DNA from 2 places in the Bordetella avium genome. Region 1 is predicted to be linked to the other one. Evidence: predicted binding sites of a transcription regulator. Region 1 holds the regulator's gene; the other holds the start of a gene.
The links. The regulator sigma-54, encoded in region 1, starts transcription at its own class of promoters, with help from an activator protein. The targets are predictions, from matches to a motif close to TGGCANGNAANCTGCTTT.
Positions count from the first base shown of each region.

Region 1 (3,419 bases):
AGATCACGCGAGACGTAATCGCGCACCGACTCACAGTAGGCGATACCGTCCTTGAGCGTTGCCTGGGCGGTCAGTTCGACCTTAAGGTCACAGGCCAGCAACTCGGGCACGTCCTCACCGATCAGCAGTTTGTGCAAGTCCTGCAGGTTGGGCAGACCATCAAGCATGAAAATCCGCTCGATCAGACGATCGGCGTGCTTCATTTCTTCGATGGATTCTTCGTACTCGTGTTTGCCGAGCTTATTAAAGCCCCAATGGCGCAACATGCGCGCATGCAGAAAATACTGATTGATAGCCGTCAGTTCGTTGGTCAGCTGTTTATTCAAAAACTGGATAACCGTTTTATCGCCTTTCATTAATGTGCTCCTGGATCTGGCGGGCCCGCGTCAAGCGCGCAACCCCGGCAGACTAACATTGAGGACAGCAGCGCGCCTAGGGCTTGGCAACATCTGGTAAATCGCTTTGCGAGCGCAACACGAAAGCGATAAACGAATGAGAACGAGTCCTGGTATTTAATGCAATGACGTAAAAATCCTGAATTCATGCGGGTATCCGACGCGCAATGCGTGGTTTTCTTCTTTTATTTCCTCTGTTTTCTTAGCGATATGCCGTCATCAGCATAAAAAAACGCAGGGAAATTTACGCTGAAAATAAACAACGGCCCTCCGCATTTTCAGACAAAACAACCGAAGCACGATCTAAGCAGTGCCTGCCTGGGGCATGCAACTTTCCGGCAGCCTGGCCGGTCGCAGGCAGGCGAAGATGTCCGGCCAAACGGCTTAGTTTGTCCCTTATTTCAACAACTTAGACCTTGCGTTGCAGCATCAAATTTTCTTGCCAAGTGCTTGCACGAGACTTAGTTATTGACGATAATTGTTCTCATGTACGTTTGCATCTGTAATGCCGTAACCGAACGCCAAGTCCGCGCCTGCGTGGATGCTGGCGCCAATTCGCTGGGCGATTTGCAATTCGAGCTGGGGGTTGCCTCCTGCTGTGGTTGCTGCGCCGCGACGGCCAGCGAATACCTTCCCGGCGGACGCGCCTCCAGCGTGTGCGACGTGCGCTCAATCGCCGTGCCGGTCAATACACCGACCGCCATGCTCGACGCCGAACAGCCTGCCGCAAACACCTTCCCGATTCCGCTGGTCGCTGCGGCCTGATCCACCGCAGCGGGCAAGCCCCAAGAAAGCCCGCAGGCTAGGCCTGCGGGCTTTTGTTCTTCAGCCCTGCGCCTTACGCACCGCCGCCGGCGCAATGCGCAAGGCTTCCCGGTACTTGGCCACGGTACGCCGGGCAATCACGATGCCCTGACTGGCCAATCGCTCCATGATCTGGCTATCAGATAGCGGCTTGGCGCGGTTTTCCTCTGACACCATCTTGCGGATATGCGCCTGCACAGCGGTGGCAGAAGCCGCATTCCCGCTATCCGTGGCAAGACCGGTCCCGAAGAAATATTTGAGCTCCAGCGTACCGAACGGAGTGAGCATGTACTTCTGTGTTGTGGCGCGTGAAATCGTGGATTCGTGCAAACCCAACTCAGCTGCAATGTCTTTGAGAATGAGCGGACGCATGGCAGCCGGACCTTCACTGAAAAACGCCGCCTGATGCATCACAATGGCCTGCGACACGCGCAGAATCGTGTCGAATCGTTGTTCGATATTGCGGATCATCCAGCGTGCCTGCTGCAACTGTGCGCTCAGGCCCGCATAGGCCGTTTCTCGCTGGTTAGCCAACATTTGCGCATACAACCCATTGATCTGTAGCCGGGGCATGGCGGCGCTATTGAGCACGGCCTGCCAGCCCTGCCGCGTTTTGCTCACCAGCACGTCAGGCAGCGCATACTCGGCCGCCGGGACGGTCCAGGCCCGACCGGGTCGGGGCTCTAGGCGCACGATAAGGCTGTGGGCGGTGCGCAAGGTCGGTTCGTCCACCCCCAGCACGTCACGCAGGCGCGCCAAATTGCCTGAGGCCAGCAAGGACAGATGCTGCACGCAGATCTCGCGCGCACAACGCAAGATGACAGGGTTGGCGGCTTCGGGCAAACGAGTCAGATCGGGTTGGCGCAATTGCAGCAACAGACAGTCCGCCATATCGCGGGCGCCGATGCCCGGCGGGTCGAAAGACTGCAACAGGCTCAAAGCGACACGCAACTCGTCTTCATCGATCTCCAGCTCCGGCGGCAGCCACTGCAAGATTTCCACCAGCGGCGAGCCCAGATAGCCGTTGTCGTCCAGCTCCTCGATGAGCACCTCAACCAATGCCGCGTCGCGCGGCCCGGCGCGGGTCAGCGCCAGTTGGCCCAGCAAATGCTCACGCAGCGTGTCGGCGCGGGCCTGTTGCGGCTCATCTTCGTCTGGATAGACGCCGCCCGAACCCGGCATTTCTTCCAGACGCGTCTCGATTTCAGGTGAGGAATCATCACTTTCGATGCTTGCCTCGCGCTGCGAGTCCACCTGTTCGGCCGGATTTTCGTCGCGCTCCAGCAACGGATTGTCGGCCAAGGCCAGGGAGATTTCCGCCTCCAGCTCCAATGAGGATAGCTGCAAGAGCCGGATCGACTGTTGCAGTTGCGGGGTCAAAGTTAAATGCTGACCAGGCCGAAGTTCTAGAGCAGGACGAGTCATAGGTACAATATTTTGCATGATGAATCAGACTTCGCCCGAACGCATTCGCCAAGACAGCCGCCTGATAGGTCAAACGCTGCTCAAGCTCACCTTTCCTCGCCTAGTGATGCGAGCAATCGTCCTGGCGGTCATCGCGGTGATCTGGCTTCTGGCCAGTTCCTGGCTGCTCGGTTTCGGCAAGGCTCTGGCCTTCGAGAGCCTGCAGAGCATGGGCCAACAAACTGTCGATATGTTGAATCGCATCAACCCTTATTTCTGGTGGGGTGTGGTGGTCATCTGGTCATTGATCGTCTTTTTCGCCGCGCGCAACTGGCTCTATGCCAGCATGGCCGCCGGCCGCCACCAGATCGTTCCCGGGGCGACGCTGGCGCAATTACGCCCGCAGCTCAGCGAAGAAGTCGTCGATGTGCTGCGCTGGGTCTGGGGTGACCGGGAAGAACCCTTTACTGTGGGTGATCTGCAACGCAGCCACCAGGAACTGCGGCGCAACCGCATCGGCAAAATCGCCCTGGTGCGTGAACAAGCCGCCATTCTCGATCTGCAAGGGGGCCGCGGCGCGGCCGTCCCGACTGAGCGCCCCGACGATCGGGCCAACAAGCGCCCAGAAGATCGTCCCCGTTTTATTGAGCCCCGCCTCGGCGGCGACCGCTGAACCATCGCGCACATATCGGCGCTTGCGGATTTGCACGCCGCGCCGAAATGTGTTTGACTACGGTCTATGGCTACTCAATGCACCGCTCAACTTTCCGCCTTCGGACGCGCCAGCGCCCCGATGTCGGCTGCGGCTGCGTCTTT
Region 1 covers NZ_CP139969.1:73,938-77,356, reverse strand. The annotation lists gene bfr (bacterioferritin) at 1-356, opposite strand, end outside; gene U0029_RS00325 ((2Fe-2S)-binding protein) at 864-1,160, shown strand; gene rpoN (RNA polymerase factor sigma-54) at 1,221-2,624, opposite strand; gene U0029_RS00315 (hypothetical protein) at 2,641-3,276, shown strand.

Region 2 (3,419 bases), 890 kb from region 1:
CGGTTTTGGCAGGCGACTGGGCGTGAGCGCCGCCGGCCAACAGGCTCAGACTCACGAGGGCCAGCGCTGCGTAATGTCGTTTCATGGTCGTACTCCTTGAAGTAAGGGGGCATACCAAGCTATCGACGACGGCAAGACCTCGAATATTCCCTGAACGATGAAAAAACCTCCCCCATCTTACTCAGGCGTCGGGCAAGGGTCCGCCCTCAACCCGTTCAGAAAGGCGCGCCAACCGCCAAACGCCGTGATGTCGCGAGCGCCCTGCACCGCATAAGGCTCGCAGATAAACCCTTTGACCTCGCGGCCATCTATCAAGGTCAGCGTGCCGATGCCCAGCGGGGCGGGAATCTCGGCCACAAAGCTGCCAAAGGCCGAGAGCGGCATATCCCAAAGCTCGACCGCGATGGGCGCCCCGCCCTCTCGCATCTTGACTAGACCGGGCTTGGGCGGCGCCGTGTCGGCCAGAGCATAAAGACGGTAATCGCCCGCGGTGCAGGTCTGCTCGACGCGCTTCGCGCCACGTGAAATCAGCTGGTGGTTCAAGGGCATCCCGGTCAGATGCGCTCCTACCACGGCCAGACGCACGCTGTCCTCCGTCGCAGACAGCGCGCGGGCGCTGGCGGGCAAGCGCTGACCCGTCGCCCCCAGGGGCAGATTCAGAGTCTCTTGCCAGCGCTGCCCGAACGCCGCCAGCGCGTGATCCTGCCAGGCCAGGCCGATAAGCGTGATCCCGGCAGGCAGGCCGTCCGCGCGCAAACCCGCCGGCAGCGCCAACGCGCTGAGATCGGCCAGATTGGTGAAGTTGGTATAGATGCCCAGACGCGAATTCAAGCTCAGCGGATCAGCCAACAGTTGCGCGATGGTGTAAATAGAGGGCGTGGTCGGCACGACCAGGGCATCGAATCCTGCCAGGGTTTCTTGAATGCGCCGGGCCAATTCGGCCCGACGGTATTCGGCGGTGAAGGCGTCGACGGCGCTGTATTGCCCGGCCTGTTCGACAATGCCGCGCACCACGGGATGCATGGCGCCGGGATGGCTTTGCAAGACTGCCCGCGATGCCACGAAACGCTCGGCCACCCAGGGGCCCTGATAAAGCAGCTCGGCTAATTCGGCAAAGGGCGAGAAATCCACGGCTTGGATGCTTGCGCCCATCGACCGCAAGCGCTCGAGCGCGGCCTCATGGACTTCGCGAGCCAGGGCGTCGCCATAAAACTCCGTATCGGCCGGCACGGCAAAACGCGGCGGCGTATGCCAAGGACGACGCAGGCCTACGGGTTCGGCGCGGGAATAGGGGTCGAGAGCGTCGTAGCCGCCCGCGATGTCCGCGACGGTCAGCGCATCCTCCACCGTCAGCGCAAAGATTGAAACGCAATCCAGGGTGCGGCAGGCCGGCACTACGCCCGCCGTGCTCAACCAGCCGCGTGTGGGCTTAAGCCCGACGATATTGTTGAAGGCTGCCGGCACCCGTCCGGACCCGGCGGTGTCCGTGCCCAGCGCAAAAGGCACCAGACCACGCGCGACGACCGAGGCCGAACCGGAACTCGACCCACCGCTGATATAGCGCTCATCGAAACTGTTGGCGACCGGACCATGCGGTGAGCGCGTGCCCACCAGACCCGTGGCGAACTGATCGAGATTGGTTTTACCCAGCAGGACGGCCCCTGCCGCCCGCAAACGCGCAACGACCGTGGCGTCCGCCTCAGCTTGATAGGCAAAGGCCGGACAGGCCGCCGTGGTGGGCCATCCGGCTGCGTCGATATTGTCCTTGACCGCGAAGGGCACACCATAAAGCGGCAGATTGCGCATATCGCCACCGGCCGCCCTCAGGCGTCCCTCCAGCTCGCGCAATTGCGCATCCAGCCGTGGGATGCGCGTGATCCAGGCATTGTCCGCAAGCGGCACGGCAAGCAGCGACTCGGGTGTGGCGCCCTCCCGATAGGCCTGACGCCAGTGCGCCAAGGTCCAGCCCTGAGTGGATACGACGGAATCATTCATGCGGGAGTCCTCAGTGGTATACATGTGGGTATACCCAAGCAAGCGCCGTGCCATCTGCGCAGCCTGCCCCCTTTCCCTCACATATCGCCTCGCACGCCGCGCTAGACCAGCGAGGTGCGCACTTGCATGGGGATGGAATGCACCGGTGTTGTGCGCTGACGGGACGCTGGCAGGGAAAACCCGTCCCCAGCGGGACAGAATCCAGCCGCCGGAGAATCCGCAGCGACATTTATCCCTGCTAAATCCAATGCAAAAATATTACTTTCACTGCACTTTTTTAATTATAAGTTTTCAATGTTCGACGGAAAAATAGAGATAAAAATATAAAACCAATGATCTATTCCCTTATCCCTCAACATCTTGACACGATTAAGCACGTAAAAAAACATTACTAAATCGTGTTAAATTTCAACGCTCTGATACGACTCGAAATAAGGGTCATAATGTTGAAATGGTGGTTGGGGAATTTCTGGCGTCAAGCTTCGCAGTGAAAAAATCGATCTCTATGAAGCGCTGGGCGAACGAGGGCAGCCCGTCTACCTGGCCGCGTCACAAATCCTGTCAACACTCAAGCGCCGCCGTCCCGATCTGGCCAGCCATTTCGCCATTCCGCAGGCTAGCGCCGACGGCAGCCTGATCGACTGGTATGCCCCCGAGGCAGGTCCGGTCGTCCCCTGGAGCGCCGCGACGCAAAACGAGCGCACGGCCGCCACGGCCCGTCTGGACGAGGTGCGCCAGCAGATTCAAGATTTGCGCGCTTCACTGGAAGAGGGCAGCACCTCTTTGTTCGCGCAGTTGCTGCCCTGGATCACGCAGCACCCGGACAACAGCCATATCTATCTGGTGAACGGCAAACCCGTCATCACTTTCTGGGGCTTTGTCAGCGCCGGAGCCAGCCGCGATCACACGCCACTCAATAGCCTGAGCGCCGCGCCGTCCAGCCCGGCGGCGCCCTCGGCGCCGGGCAGCCCCCCTGCGCCCCTCCTCCCGCCCGCGACGGCAGACAAACCCTGGTGGCGGCGCTGGTGGCTCTGGCTGCTGCCGCTCTTGCTGCTGGCCTTGCTGTTGTTGGGCTTGCGCGCCTGCATGCCAGACAAGCCAGCATTACCGGTTTCTGCCACGCAGCCGGCCACGCCCAGCCTTCCCAATGTGACGCTCAGCGGCGCCGCCGCCTCAGTGCTGCCCGCCGCCGGACAGGCGCCTGCCTTGGCAACCCCACTGACCCGCGCACAGCACGAAGCCCTCCCTGCCCAGCCCATCGCATCCGAAGCCGCAAGCAAATCCGGCACGACGGCAGATGCCGCCCCGCAAGCCTCGCCCGCGGCAGGCCAGGACAAGGCAGTGCCGCCCCAAGCGCCGAATGACAGCCCTGCCGCGCAGACCGACCCCTTGACCCTGCCGGAGCAGGCGCCGGACGGCCGGGC
Region 2 covers NZ_CP139969.1:2,901,500-2,904,918, forward strand. The annotation lists gene U0029_RS13435 (COG4315 family predicted lipoprotein) at 1-85, opposite strand, end outside; gene atzF (allophanate hydrolase) at 178-1,995, opposite strand; gene U0029_RS13445 (SrfA family protein) at 2,509-3,419, shown strand, end outside.
Region 2: the regulator sigma-54 is predicted to act here: its motif matches at 2,031-2,048, upstream of atzF (allophanate hydrolase).